One region of the Lysinibacillus sp. FSL K6-3209 genome, then DNA from elsewhere that is predicted to be linked to it. Evidence: predicted binding sites of a transcription regulator. Region 1 holds the regulator's gene; the other holds the start of a gene.
What was found. Region 1 encodes Rex, which represses fermentation and respiration genes when NADH is low (regulators of the CRP and FNR family bind a similar motif). Its sites were predicted from a motif close to TTGTGAAATATTTCACAA; they were not measured.
Positions count from the first base shown of each region.

Region 2: a site for Rex is predicted at 4,983-5,000, ahead of MHH88_RS19465 (cytochrome ubiquinol oxidase subunit I). Genes of this name have one in related genera too.

Region 1 covers NZ_CP150264.1:4,103,416-4,111,205, reverse strand. Annotated here, with positions in the region: gene MHH88_RS19960 (transposase) at 1-644, shown strand, start outside; gene rimI (ribosomal protein S18-alanine N-acetyltransferase) at 810-1,262, shown strand; gene tsaD (tRNA (adenosine(37)-N6)-threonylcarbamoyltransferase complex transferase subunit TsaD) at 1,262-2,281, shown strand; gene MHH88_RS19945 (ATP-binding cassette domain-containing protein) at 2,875-4,818, opposite strand; gene MHH88_RS19940 (redox-sensing transcriptional repressor Rex) at 5,114-5,749, shown strand; gene MHH88_RS19935 (twin-arginine translocase TatA/TatE family subunit) at 5,864-6,079, shown strand; gene tatC (twin-arginine translocase subunit TatC) at 6,100-6,921, shown strand; gene MHH88_RS19925 (CPBP family intramembrane glutamic endopeptidase) at 6,959-7,723, opposite strand.
Region 2 covers NZ_CP150264.1:3,988,502-3,996,291, forward strand. Annotated here, with positions in the region: gene MHH88_RS19445 (FRG domain-containing protein) at 1-491, opposite strand, end outside; gene rlmD (23S rRNA (uracil(1939)-C(5))-methyltransferase RlmD) at 754-2,121, opposite strand; gene MHH88_RS19455 (hypothetical protein) at 2,229-2,351, opposite strand; gene MHH88_RS19460 (cytochrome d ubiquinol oxidase subunit II) at 2,364-3,389, opposite strand; gene MHH88_RS19465 (cytochrome ubiquinol oxidase subunit I) at 3,386-4,732, opposite strand; gene MHH88_RS19470 (diacylglycerol kinase) at 5,071-5,985, opposite strand; gene MHH88_RS19475 (thioredoxin family protein) at 6,098-6,661, opposite strand; gene gatB (Asp-tRNA(Asn)/Glu-tRNA(Gln) amidotransferase subunit GatB) at 6,829-7,790, opposite strand, start outside.

The sequences.
Region 1 (7,790 bases):
ATACACCACAAACTATTCTTATTTCAGAACATGACGGAATCGGTGTAGATGTAGGACTGAAAGAATTTGCGGTGTGCAGTCATCATGAAATATTTTCAAATATTAACAAAACACCTAAAATAAAAAAGCTTGAAAAACAGTTGAAACGACAACAGCGAAAGCTTAGTCGTAGCTATGAACAAAATAAAAATAGAAAGGTAGGTGAAATCTGCTACAAAAACAGGCAAAAGCAATTAATCAGATTGCAAAAATTGCATGTTAGATTGACGAATATTCGTAGAGAATACACTCGTTTTGTCGTGAATCAACTGGTGAAAGCCAAGCCAGCGTATATCACAATTGAAGATTTAAACGTCAAAGGTATGATGAAAAATCGTCATTTATCAAAAGCAGTAGCACAACAAAATTTTCATTATTTCAAGGAATGGTTGCTCGCAAAATGCAAAGAGTATGGTATTGAATTGCGACAAGTAAGCCGCTTTTATCCATCGTCTAAGCTATGTTCGTGCTGTGGTGCGAAAAAGGTAAAGCTAAGCTTATCAGATAGAACATACCACTGCAATAACTGTCAAATTGAAATTGACCGAGACTTTAATGCCAGTTTAAATCTGAAATATGCAACAGAATATGAAGTATTAACTTAACTAAACTTCATATATGTACGGTGGGCTACATCGGAATTTACGCTTGTGGAGTGTTACACAAACCGCAGTAGCGAGCAAGTGGCGAGGCGGGACACGGAGAAGCAAGAAATCATCTAGCATTGTCAAATGAATATTTTTGATAATGTTTTTAGTAGCAGAAGGCACATGAGCAGTAATATCGTATATCGTAAAATGGTGTCAGAGGATGTTCCAGCAGTATATGCGATTGAGCTTGCTACATTCCCTACACCATGGACATTGGATTCTTTTTACTATGAGATGCATGAAAATCAATATGCACACTATGTTTTAGCAGTAGATGAAAACAATACTATAATTGGTTTTTGTGGCATGTGGATGGTTATAGATGCGGCGCAAATAACCAATGTGGCTGTGTTAGAGACGGCTCGTGGACAAGGAATCGGAGAAGGCTTAATGCGGGAAGCGATGCGTATTGCACGTGAGCATGGAATGGACGTGATGAGTCTAGAGGTACGTGAAACCAATACTGTGGCGCAAAACCTTTACCGCAAGCTTGCATTTCAAGATGGTGGCATACGCAAAGGATACTATACAGATAACGGGGAGGATGCCCTAGTCATGTGGGTGAATTTATAATGGAAAATCGAGTTATTTTAGCAATTGAATCGAGCTGTGATGAAACAGCAGCCGCGATTATTCGTAATGGTTCTGAAATTGTTTCAAATGTGGTAGCTTCACAAATTGAAAGTCATAAGCGATTTGGTGGTGTTGTACCGGAAATTGCATCACGCCATCATGTTGAACAAATTACTATTGTTATTGAAGAGGCGTTAAAACAAGCGAATATGAAACCCTCTGACTTAGATGCAGTAGCTGTTACAGAAGGGCCTGGTCTTGTAGGAGCACTTTTAATTGGCATTAATGCTGCAAAGGCGTTTGCCTTTGCCAATAATATACCGATTTTAGGTGTGCATCATATTGCTGGACATATTTATGCTAACGCACTTGTTCAACCGATGGAATTTCCACTTCTAGCCCTTGTTGTGTCAGGGGGACATACAGAGCTTGTTTATATGAAAGAGCATGGTTCATTTGAAGTGATTGGCGAAACGCGAGATGATGCAGCAGGTGAAGCATACGACAAAGTTGCACGCGTGCTAGGCTTACCATATCCTGGAGGACCTCGTATAGACCAGTTAGCACATGAAGGGCAAGAAGCCGTTGCTTTTCCTCGTGTATGGCTTGAAGAAGGCTCGTATGATTTTAGCTTTAGTGGTTTAAAATCGGCAGTTATTAACTATAAGCACAATATGGATCAACGTGGTGAAGAAATATCTCCAACTGCAGTTGCAAAGGGCTTTCAGGAAAGTGTAGTGGAAGTTCTAACAGCTAAAACATTGCGTGCAGCGCGGGAGTATAATGTTAAACAAGTTATCGCAGCTGGTGGCGTAGCTGCGAATAAAGGACTGCGCACATCCCTTGAAACGGTTTTCGCAAAAGAGGGAATTCCATTTTTTGTACCGCCATTGAAATTGTGTACAGACAATGCAGCAATGATTGGAGCAGCCGCAACACCAATGTTTGAAGCTGGTATTCGTGGAAATATGATGATGAATGGTCGCCCAGGTATGGAATTAAAATCGTGGGTTGACTAAGAGATTGAAAAGAGGAGGCTCAAGTTATTATTCGGGCATCCTCTTTTTTTACGTATAAAATCTTGAATATTGTAAGAAAATATATACTTATAATAGAAAAAGAGTAATTGACAAATTTTTCAGAAAATTATCCACAGAACCTGTGAAAAAAACATGTGAAAAAACTGCGAACATTCGTACTTATGCACAAAATGTGGATAACTTGTGCATAAGTTGTGATTATTCTATATATAGTAGCGTATTTTACACAAAACTATGTGGATTAAATAATTTGAAATTGTGGACAGTGTGGAAAAGTCTGTTGATATGTTGATATTACTAGTTTTATAGTGTGTATAAAGTTGTGGGCATTTTTTGTCGAAAAATAGCACTTGACCAATATATATGAAAAATAAAGGCGAGTAAAGAAAAAAGCCAAGGTGACAGGTACTAAAACAATTCTGAAAATTGTAAGGAAAAATCCACGAAGACTCCGCGGCTTACGTGTGTGCCCGCGGAAAGCAAAGTGGATTTTTATGATTTGGAGCGTATATTATGCAAGGTATTTATGTTTAGTGCCAAGTACTAAAAAGATTATACTGTTGCTTTACGATTTACAAAATAATATTTTCTAACTCTTCATTTAGCTCAAGCCATTCCATTTCAATGACTTCGTGCTGTTCTTTAACAGTAGCTAACTCATTTTGTAGTTGTGTAATTTTCTCATGGTCTGTGAAAATTTCGGAATCGCAAAGTGCTTCTTCTAAACGAGCAATTTCTATTGAAGCCTTTTGCATGGTAACTTCTAGCTCTTCAATAGTTCTTCTAATTTGGCGTTCACGTTTTTTTGCCTCTTTATCAATTGTTGAAGTAGAGGTCTTTTCAGATGCTGTTGATTGTAGTTGTGACTGAGAAGCTGCTTTCATTTGAGCAATTTCGTAAAGCTCCTGTTTTTTCTCAAGATAATAATCATAATCACCTAAATACTCAAAAGAACCTTCTCCAGATAGCTCAACAACTTTTGTAGCAATTCGGTTAATGAAATAACGGTCATGTGATACGAAAAGGAGTGTTCCAGGATAATCAATTAGGGCATTTTCTAGCACCTCTTTACTATCCAAATCTAAATGGTTGGTAGGCTCATCGAGAATTAAGAAATTCGCTTTTTGCATCATTAACTTTGCCAATGCCAGTCGAGCTTTCTCACCACCAGATAAAGAGTTTACCGTTTTATCCACATCTTCGCCGCTGAATAAAAAGCGACCAAGTACAGTGCGAATATCTTTTTCATTCATTAATGGCCATTCATCCCATAGTTCCTTTAAAACGCTTTTATTGCTAGATAGTTTCGCCTGTTCTTGATCGTAATAGCCAATTTGCACATTGGTACCATAGCGGATTTCCCCTGCAAGTGGGGACAAATCTTTTACTATGGTTTTTAATAATGTGGATTTGCCCACACCGTTTGGTCCGACTAATGCGATGCGGTCTTCACGAAAAGTTCGTAGTGTTATGCCGCTAGAAATTTGCTTGTCACCGTAGCCAACAGCTAAGGCATCAATAGAAAGCACATCATTACCACTTTGGCGTTCAATTGTAAAACCGAAGCTAGCGGATTTTTCATCTCCTTCAGGGGAGTCCATCCATTCTGTGCGTTCAAGCATTTTGCGTCGGCTTTGTGCCATTTTGGTCGTTGAGGCACGGGCAATATTTTTTTGAATAAAATCCTCAAGCTTGGCTTTCTCATCTTGCTGACGTTCAAACATTTTCATATCGCGCTCATAGTTTTTTGCTTTCTCATCTAAATAGGCACTATAGTTGCCTGTATATTTTGTGACGCGATGGCGAGATACTTCATAAACAATAGAAACGACTTGATCTAAGAAGTAACGGTCATGGGAAACAATTAAAATAGCGCCTTCATAGCCTTTTAAATAATTTTCTAACCAAGATAGCGTTTCAATATCTAAATGGTTGGTAGGCTCATCGAGAATTAATAAATCGGGCTTGCTTAGTAGCAGCTTAGCAAGAGCTAGACGAGTTCGCTGGCCCCCTGACAAGGAGCTAATTGGTTTTTCATAATCCTCTGGGTAAAATTGCATACCATGAAGAACAGAGCGTGTATCAGACTCGTACTGATAGCCACCTGCATCTTTAAAATCATGTTGTAATTGGTCATATTCGGACATTATCTTTGAATACATGTCAGAGTTATCGTAAACGGCCGGATCAGCCATTTGTTGTTCAAGGGAACGTAATGCTTTTTCTTGTGAAAGAAGCGGTTCGAAAATTGTCATCATTTCGTCCCAAATTGACAACGTAGAATTTAGTCCAGCATGTTGTTCCAAATAGCCGACTTGTACACCTTTTGGAATGATAATATCGCCAGCATCATATGACAATTGACCAGCAATGATTTTTAGTAAAGTGGATTTACCAGCACCGTTACGTCCTACTAATGCGACACGATCACGGTGTTGAACTTCTAGTTTTACGCCACTTAAAATTTCATCGGCAATAAAGGATTTATATAGTTGATTGACTTGTAATACAATCATTCTTGACACCTCAATTCATTCTTAGTGTAAATGATGAGGGATTTGCTTGCAATGTCAGTGCTTTACTTATTCCAAGCTGTCATGTAAGATTGAAACGATTTCTCTTTAGTTAGTGGCGTAAAAAACGCCGTTAACTAAAGGGAAATCCACCAGTGGATGTCACAGATTACCGCATAAGCTTGGAAAGAATCTGGACGCAATTACACTGCGGTGTAATTGATTTGTATAAGCATGTTTCAAAAGAATATTCAAATGCACTTCGGTGGATTTGATGTGTTTATAAGGAGGAAAAAGTTTGAAACAAGAAGTGAAAATTCCACAAGCCACAACTAAAAGACTTCCTCTTTACTATCGATTTATCCAAAACTTTGCACAAGAAGGAATGGAACGTATTTCATCGAAGGAATTGAGCGAAGCGATGAAAATCGACTCTGCAACGATTCGTCGTGATTTCTCTTATTTTGGTGCGCTTGGGAAAAAGGGATATGGCTACGATGTACAACATCTATTGACATTTTTTAGTCAAACACTAGATCAGCATGAAACAACAAAAGTAGCATTAATCGGTGTGGGGAACTTAGGTAATGCCTTTTTAAAGTATAATTTCCAGAAAAATCATAATACACACATTGTGGTGGCATTTGACTCGAAGGCGCCAAAGGAAGGGAAAATGATCAGCAATATTCCTGTGTATCATCCCGATTTACTAGAAGAAAAGTATGCTGAATACGGGGCAGACCTAGCTATTTTAACAGTATCTTCACGCTCTGCTCAGAAGATGGCGGATCGCTTAGCAGCAATGGACGCAAAAGGTATTTTAAACTTTACACCAGAGCGAATTACTGTACCCGATTCTATGAAATTATTAACAATAGATTTATCAGTTGAATTGCAAGCGCTTATATATTTAATAAGAAATAGCGATAAATAAGTGCATTCACAATTTTGTAAACAGTTACAATTGATGGCGTTCAAACTATCTAAATAAATTCGCCAAACCTAAAAATTTAAGTTAAAATGATATATATAAGAGGAGGTGGCTGTAATGGTTGTGCACTTAAGTGCTATTTCACCAGTTGGCCTAGTTATTATCGGTGTGGTTGCTATTTTAATTTTCGGACCAAAGAAATTACCAGAGCTAGGTAAAGCTATGGGTTCTACACTTCGCGAATTTAAAAATGCAACAAAAGGTCTAGCTGATGACGATGATGATGCAAAAAAGAAAGTAATTGAACATAAAGAAAATGATAACGTTAAGTAAGTTAAGGATGTCAATTTAATATGAATCCAAGAGAATTAACTGTTACAGAGCATTTAGTAGAACTTAGAAAACGGCTCTTAATTTGTGCTGTTTTCTTTGTTATTGCACTTATAGTTGGCTTTTATCTAGCCGAACCAATTATTAAATATATTCAATATAGTAAAGAAGCAGAGCAACTAACTTTAAACGCGTTTAAAGTGACCGACCCACTTGTTGTCTACTTGCAAGTGACGGTTATTATAGCATTTGTTTTAAGTTCACCATTGCTTCTTCATCAAATCTGGCTGTTTATTACACCAGGTTTACATGAGACAGAACGTAAGGCTACTTTAAAATATATTCCATACTCGTTTATTCTATTTATAGCAGGTGCATCATTTTCTTATTATGTGCTATTCCCATATGTTATGCACTTTATGATGGGCTTATCTGCGGATTTAGAAATACAACAAACAATTGGTATTAACGAATATTTTTCATTTTTGTTTCGCCTAGTTATGCCTTTCGGAATCGTTTTTCAGTTACCTGTTGTAACGTTATTTTTAGCGCGTTTAGGTATATTAAATCCTGAATTAATGGTGAAATTCAGAAAATATGCATATTTCGTGTTAGTTGTGATAGCGGTATTTCTTGCACCACCCGACTTTATTTCAAACGTTATTGTAGCAATTCCGCTATTTTTAATTTATGAGATTAGTATTATTATAGCGCGCAGGGGCTATCGTAAATTTTTACAAGCCGAAGCAATGCAGTTAGAGGAAGAACGGATAGCAGCAGAACGCGAGCAAGTGGAGCGTTTGTTAGCTGAGCAAAAACGACAAATAGAAGAAATGAATGACTAATAAAAAAGCTGGATGTGATGACTACATCCAGCTTTTTTTATTGCATTTTTTGCAGTTCTTCTAAAAACTTTTGCAACGGTTCAGCATTTAATTGGACAAGTGTCACAAAGCCATTTAGCATGATGTGCGCAATAATTGATGTCCATATCCGTTTTGTTTTGTGGTATAGGAAAGCAAAGATCAAACCACAAATGGTATACAACAGGATGTGTGAAAAATCAAAATGAATCAGTGCGAAGAAAATGGCACTAACAATGGCTGCCACCCAGAAATTCGTCGTTTGAACAAGTGAGCCGAAAATAACGCGACGGAAGACGAATTCCTCTAAAATTGGACCAAAGACAACAATCGCTAAAATGGCAATGGGTGCACCTTTAGCTATCGCTACGATATCAGCAGTGTTTTGTGAGCCCCCCTCGATTCCAAAAACGGCCATTTCAATAGCCGCTCCAATCATTTGTCCGAAGAATACAAGGAAGAAACCTAAAACGCCCCACATAATTGTAAGTGGGATAGACTCTTTTTTACCTTGATAGACATCCCAAAACGTTTTATCGCGAGTGGTTAAAATTAAACTTAAAATCAATGCAATCGCGAAGCTAAGTGCGATATACCAGCCTTGTGTGATAGGAGCTGCTTGTTCATGAGATAAGCCTGTTGTATTCATCACAAATTTATGGAACGGTAAAAGCAACCATCTACCTGATACTTGCATGATAATGTAAACGATTAAAACATACAGAGCAGTTTTTTTATGCTGAACGCTTTTTAGAGAATTATTCACAGTCAAAATCCTTTCCATTCATAAGCTTCCTTTCTATTGTAGAGGAATATGGAAAGAAAACAAAATTTTTCGAAGTTCTCGCTTG
Region 2 (7,790 bases), 110 kb from region 1:
GCACCTAAATCACTAAAATGATCCTGCTTAAAATTTTCTATTGAATCCTCTATTGATATATCCTCAATTAATTCTTCCTCCGGCTTAGAAAAATACAAAGCAACCAATGGATCTGTGCTCCAATCTAATAACAAAGTAGGTAAGCCATAATGTTGAGCTAAAGCCATCCATTCGAGATTATTCTTAGGGGTAATCCGTATTTCCTTCTGCGCCAATTTTTTAAACTCTTCTAGCATTTTATTTGGGTTTGGGTACAAAACTTTGGTTCCTCTAGTATGAAAGTTATTTTTTAAAGGTTTAGGTTTAAAATTTTCACCAAATTGATTAGCTACCTCCCAACCATTTCTAATAGCACTAGGCAATAATCGATAAGATGCATTCGCTTGTCCTCGAAACCAAACTGTATCCTCCTGTTCTCGAATTGACTTTATAACCCTTATGTAATCATTAAAATTTCTTACAATATAAGTATTAAAGGAACTATTACTCACTTAGTCCATCCTCCTTGGATTACCTTATAGAAAATTTTTACAAATACTTTAAATATCATCCAATAATTCAATTCTACCATTTTATCTTTTATGAAAAAGCATTTTTAGCTTTTTCATAAAAGATAAAAGTAAAAACAGATTTCTTTGAAATGCATTAGTACTTCAAAGAAATCTGCTTTTTAAGTTTTTAACCATTAAATTAGATATACCAAAGAGGGTTCACACTAATAAAGTGTATGTTGAAAGCATGCTTAATGTAGGTTTAGTCAGCTAGTTCAAGCCACGCAACAGCCTCACAATGCGTAGAATGCGGGAACATATCAACTGGTTGTATTTCTTGTGTTTTGTATCCACCATCTTCCAGGATGCGTAGGTCGCGTGCGAGTGTGGCTGGGTTACATGATACGTATACGACTCGTTTAGGACGCTGCTCTAAAATTGTTTGTAAAAGGGCTTCGTCGCATCCTTTACGTGGTGGGTCGACAACTAGGACATCTGCTTCTTTGCCCTCTTTATACCAGCGTGGAATGACTTCCTCTGCTGGGCCTGCCTCGAAGTACGTATTGGTAAAGCCGTTCAGCTCTGCATTGCGTTTTGCATCTTCAATAGCTTGGGGTACGATTTCAACACCCATCACCGCTTTTGCCTTTTGTGCTAGGAATAAAGAGATTGTACCGATGCCGCAATAGGCATCAATGACACGTTCATGTCCTTGTAAATCAGCATAGTCGAGAGCTTGCTTGTATAGCACTTCGGTTTGCTGAGGATTTACTTGATAGAAAGAACGTGCTGAAATTTCAAAGCGTACATCGCCGATAGCGTCAATAATGACGTCTTTGCCCCAAAGGTTAATCGTTTCATCACCAAAAATAACGTTTGTTTTATCGCTATTGATGTTTTGCATAATGGATGTAACATTTGGTACTAGCTTTACTATGCTCGCTACAGCGGCATCTTTTTGCGGGAATTTTTTCTTTTTCGTCACAAGTACAACCATGACCTCACCTGTTGCACGTGCTGTACGGATTACGACGTGACGTAGCATGCCTTCATGTGATGCCTCATTGTATGGTTGCATGCCGATAGTTGTTAATTCTTTTTTGAGACCAGAAAGAATTGCGTCCGCCTCGCCTGTTTGAATGAGACAACGATCCATATCGACAATCGTATGCGATTTTGTTTTGTAAAAACCAGCAATCACTTGACCGGCGTCATTTGTGGAAAATGGAATTTGGGCTTTATTACGATATTGCCATGGTTCCGCCATCCCTTTCACTGGTAAAACAGGTGCGTCGATTTTGCCTAGACGTTGCATAACATTGCGCACCATATTTTCCTTCCACTTTAACTGACCTTCATACGATAAGTGCTGTAACTGACAGCCCCCACATTGCTTGAAATAATCACAAGGTGCTTCTACTCGATCAGGTGAAGGCTTTAAAATATCCAAGACTTTTGCAAAGCCATAATTTTTTAATGTTTTTAAAACATGTACTTCTGCTGTTTCATTCGGTAAAGCCCCTTGAATAAATAATGGATAGCCGTCGACTTTTGCGACACCATTGCCATCATGTGTTAAATCTTCTATATAAACTGTTAGTTGGTCATTCTTTTTTACGGGTGCTGACATTCGTACATCCTCCATTTCAATCTCCTTATTGTAGCATGTGATAGCGGAGGAAAAAAGAACAAGGCTTGAATTTATAAGGTTGTACTAATTTTGCTAAAAAAGAGCCGCTATTCGCGACTCCCTTTTTTATTTTTTCTTACATAATCATCCTTTGGTGCCCACCAAAACATAATTAAGATACTAATAATGACGACTATAAATGGCGCATAAAATATTTCGATTTGTTCCATACCTATATCCCCCTATGCATGATGGTCTTCTTTTCCTGTCACGTAATTTTTGTTGAATAGGAATAATTTCAACAATAAATAAAGTGAAGGCAGAAGCAAGCATAATCCTAAAATAAAGACGATGACTAATGCAACGGCCATTTGCGTGCTTGTGAAGCTATCGTAAATTGTTAAATACGGATACAGTAAATATGGATATTGTGCAATGCCATAGGCGAAAAATGCTACCGCAAACTGAGCGATTAATAATCCTACTGCAAGACCGTAATTTTTTCGCATCCATAGTAATATCACTGTAATGATAAATAATACGGCGGAAATAGCAAACATCCACCATAAATCAACCATATTCTGATAGCTTTCAGGGTTAATGGATTTCATCTCATACATAATACCAAGTGCACTAATCATTAAAGGCGCTGCCCAAATAAGGGCGTATTTTCGCATTAAATTTGTAGCCTCTACATCGGTTGCTTTATGTGCATACCATGTTAAAAATACTGCGGATATATAGAGAACTGCCGCTATACTTAATACGACAATACTCCAAGCAAATGTACTTGTATATAATGTCCAATAATTTAATACAGGTTGCCCTTCTACAATGTCTACATAACCACCACCTGCAATAGCAAAGACAACAGAGAGCGAAGCTGGAATCAATAAACCTGATACGCCATATGTCAGCGTGTAACCAATATGCCCGCGTGCACCGTACGCCTCAAATGCATAATACGACCCTCGAATTGCCAGTAACACTAATGAAATGCTGACTGGAACAAGCAAGATTGTTCCATAGTAGAAGGCGGTTTGTGGAAAGAATCCTACAATCCCTACAAAGAAAAATACTAAAAAGACATTTGTTACTTCCCATACAGGCGATAAATAACGCTTAATAATATTGGTTATGACATGATTTTTTCCAATAAGTAAACTGTAAGCATTGAAAAAACCTGCCCCAAAATCAATAGATGCCACCATCACATAACCGAAAAGGAATATCCATAAAACTGAAATTCCTAAAACCTCTAATGTCATATGATGTCACCGCCCTTTTCTGTATGTCGATCTTCAATTTCACGTTCAATCGGATTCTTTTTAAACATACGCACTAATACGACTGTACTTCCTATTCCAAGTACGGTATACACACCTGTAAATAACAGCATCATCAAATCTACATGATCGCTCGTTGTAGCGCCGTCTGGTGTGCGCATAATACCGTATAATATCCACGGTTGACGTCCAACTTCCGCAAGCCACCAACCGGCTTCAATCGCAATAATTGACAGTGGTGCACCTGCAACAATAACCCATCTAAACCATCGAGTATGAATAAAGCGCCAACCACGGGGTTTTCCTACTACGTAAAGGAAGGACACTAATACCATAAACATGCCGATAAAGACCATAATATTAAAAAGATAGTGTATATAAAGTGGTGGTCTGTCTTCCTCCGCATATTGATCTAAACCAATAACTTCTGCATTTGGATTATTGCGTGCTAGTATACTTAAAGCATAAGGAACCTTGATGGCGTATTTAACTTCTTCGCCGTCCAAAACACCGAACAAAATCAAAGATGCTTTATCTGTTGTTTCAAAATGCCATTCAGCCGCTGCTAATTTTTCTGGTTGGTATTCCGCTAAGTATTTACCTGAGAAATCGCCTATAATTGCTGCAGCAATGGATGAAACTAAACCGATTTTCATCAATAAAAATAGAGACTTTTTATGGTAAACATGATCTGAGCCTTTGAGCATACGGTAGCCTGCAATGGCTGCCAAGACGAATGCTGATGTCATATAGGCTGTTACAAGAACATGCGCAACTTTTGTTGGCATGGCTGGGTTAAACATTGCTAGAAATGGTTGAATATTTACAAGCTGTCCGTCCACAATATCAAAGCCTTGAGGTGCATTCATAAAGGCATTTACCATTGTGATAAAGACAGCTGACATAGATGCACCAACTGCAACAGGTATTAGGAGTAACATATGCTTTTTCTGGCTATCAAAGCGATCCCACGTATATAAATAAATTCCTAAGAAAATGGCTTCAAAGAAAAATGCAAAGGTCTCCATAAAGAGCGGTAATGCTATCGTTTGCCCTGCAAGTTGCATAAAATTCGGCCATAGTAACGATAATTGCAATCCGATAGCCGTTCCTGTTACGACCCCTACAGCAACGGTAATGACGAAACCTCGTGCCCAACGTCGCGCCATCAAAATATAATGTTCATCGTTCTTTTTATATCCAGTCCATTGTGCAATCATGATCATTAACGGCACCCCGACACCAATCGTTGCATAAATGATGTGGAATGATAACGTAAGCTCCGTTAACGCACGACTCCAAAAGACTGCTGATTCATTAATCATCTCATTGCCCTCCTAACTTCCAAATATTCTTCCAAGTATGGAAAGTAGCATGATAATTGCAACACCAAAACTTAACCAAATAAGCTTCTTTTCCTGTGACTTATACAACTGCACCACTTCCTTTCCCTTTCCCATACCCATATTTTCCACTATTCCAACGAAAAAAACCTTTATAATGGTCCGATATTTCGGCCTATTATAAAGGTTTCAAATTTTGTTCAAGTAATATACGCACATTTGCCAAACATTTTTCTTAATTCGTTCACAACCCTTCATTATATGGGAATAAAATACAAAAAGCGTAAATTTATAAAATAAAATTTACGCTTTTTGTTAATCTAAATACGGTCTTCCTCACGAATATCTTCAATTGGGACAAAAATTTCAATATGGCGCTTTAAGTTTTCAAAAGTCGCAGGCGCATCTCCACCATATTCACCATCTAAATTTAAATGAACTTCACTATCCGTCGTTACTTTTACGACACTTGCTTTTTTATAAATAACACGATCATCCTTTAAATGTTCGCCTCGTAAAGCCATTGCTGCAAGTTGAATAAATTCTGGCAAGCTTACTTTTTTTAATACTAATAATGTGAAATAGCCATCGTTTATGCTCGCATCTGGTGCAAGCTTTTCAAAGCCTCCTACTGAATTCGTTAAGCCACATAAAAACATCATGGCATCGCCATCGAATACTTCACCATCATATTCAATACGCATATGTGATGCCTTAATAGATGGAATCATTTCAACTGCTTTTAAATAGTAGGCGAGCTGTCCAAGCATTGTTTTCATTTTGCTAGGTACTTCGTACGTTAGCTCTGTAATACGTCCTCCAGCAGCAATATTGATGAAATAGCGTTCTCCATTTAACAATCCAACATCAACTGGTAAGGTATCGCCTTTAATAATAATATCAACAGCTTCATCAATATTTCGTGGTATATGGACAGCACGTGCAAAATCGTTCGTTGTCCCCATAGGAATTAGACCAATCTTCGGACGTTTTTCGAATTGGCCTACACCAGAAACAACCTCATTTAACGTCCCATCGCCACCAACTGCTATGATAATATCAAATCCACGTTCTACTGCATTTTTTGCTGCCTCTATCGCATCACCTTCACAAGTTGTTGCGTGACAAGATGTCTCATAGCCTGCTACCTCTAGTTTCTCCAATACTTCTGGTAGATGCTTTTTAAACACTTCTCGCCCAGATGTAGGATTATAAATGATTCTTGCTCGTTTCATAACATACCTTCCTGCTTCATAAGATTCTAATACTTTCAACGAATTTTTCGTTGAAATGTTGCACTACTATTACTACGCCAGCCCAAACACCACTGCCGCTAAGTAAAATGTTTTATTTTTGTAATGCTGCTGTTACATGTTTTTTGAAATCTTCATATACATAAGTCCAATTTGTTTTGTTGGTAATATTGTCTTCACGAATTTCAGCGTAAAGCGATTTTTGTGCTTCCTCAAAATTCGGGTCTTCTTTATCTGGCAACATCGCTCTTTTGTTCACAACAATATCCTGTAACTCTGGCGCACGTGGTCCCCATTTACCTATCACTTGTCCTGACTCGTTTAATAAAATATACATTGGAATCGCGCGTCCACCATTTGTTAAATAACGGTCGATTAAATCCGTATCTGCATCACGGAAAACTGTACGCATATCTAATCCTGCAGCTTCTGCAACACGGCGAATAATTGGATTATTTAGCATTGCATCCCCGCACCAATCTTCTGTAATGGTTAAAATTTTTGGTTGCTTGTCCTTCAGTAACGTTACAAAACCATCGTTTGTCGGCACTTCAAAACCATCATAAATTACAAAGCTATCTTCCTTTAGCGTCGTCATATGATTCATATATTGTTGAATTGAAATGGCTTCTTCAAAATATTGTTGCTCAGTTTTCATATACTATCCCCTTTTTAAGTGATGTGATTGTTTCTATTCTATATTTTGCTATGAATACTCATTTTAGACAACTATTAAGTGCTACTTTTTGTTAGTATGTATAGTCTTTCCATTTAAAAAGTCAAGAAAGTGAAGACACTTTCTTGACTCATTGTAATAGCAAAAAATTAGCGTTTAGCAATTTCTTGTTGTAATAATTTATTAACCATTGGTGGGTTCGCTTGGCCTTTTGTCGCTTTCATAATTTGACCGACTAAGAAACCAATTGCACGATCCTTACCATTTTTAAAGTCCTCGATTGATTGTGCATTGTTATCTAATACTTCTGTAACAATTGCTAATAAGGCACTCTCATCTGAAATTTGAACTAAACCTTTTGCTTTTACAATGTCATTAGCTGAACCGCCGTTTTCTACTAATTCAGCAAATACTTTTTTACCGATTTTAGAAGAAATTGTACCGTCCGTAATTAACTTCACCATACCAGCAAGGTTTTCTGGTGTTAACGCTGTATCTTTAAGATCCTTTTGTTCAGCATTTAAATAAGCTGAAACATCGCCCATTAACCAGTTAGCTGAAAGTTTTGCATCTGCACCATCAGCTACCATCGCTTCAAAGAAATCTGAAATTTCTTTAGAAATAACAAGCACGCCCGCATCATAAGGTGTTAAGCCTAATTCTTCAACATAGCGTTTTTTACGAGCATCTGGCAGTTCAGGAATTTCTGATTTCACGCGCTCTAACCATTCATCGTCGATTGACAGGCGCACCAAGTCAGGCTCTGGGAAGTAACGATAATCATCTGTTCCTTCTTTCACGCGCATTAAAATTGTTTTACCTGTTTTTTCATCAAAGCGACGCGTTTCTTGATCAATCACGCCACCTGAAAGTAATACGTCCGCTTGGCGTAACTCTTCGTGCTCAATCCCACGACGTACGTAGTTGAATGAGTTCAGGTTTTTAAGCTCTGTTTTTGTACCGAATTCTTCTTGACCATATGGGCGAATCGAAATGTTGGCATCACAGCGCAGTGAACCTTCTTCCATTTTACAGTCTGAAACATCTGTATATTGGATAATGGATTTTAATTTTTCAAGATAAGCATACGCTTCATTTGCTGTTCGAATAT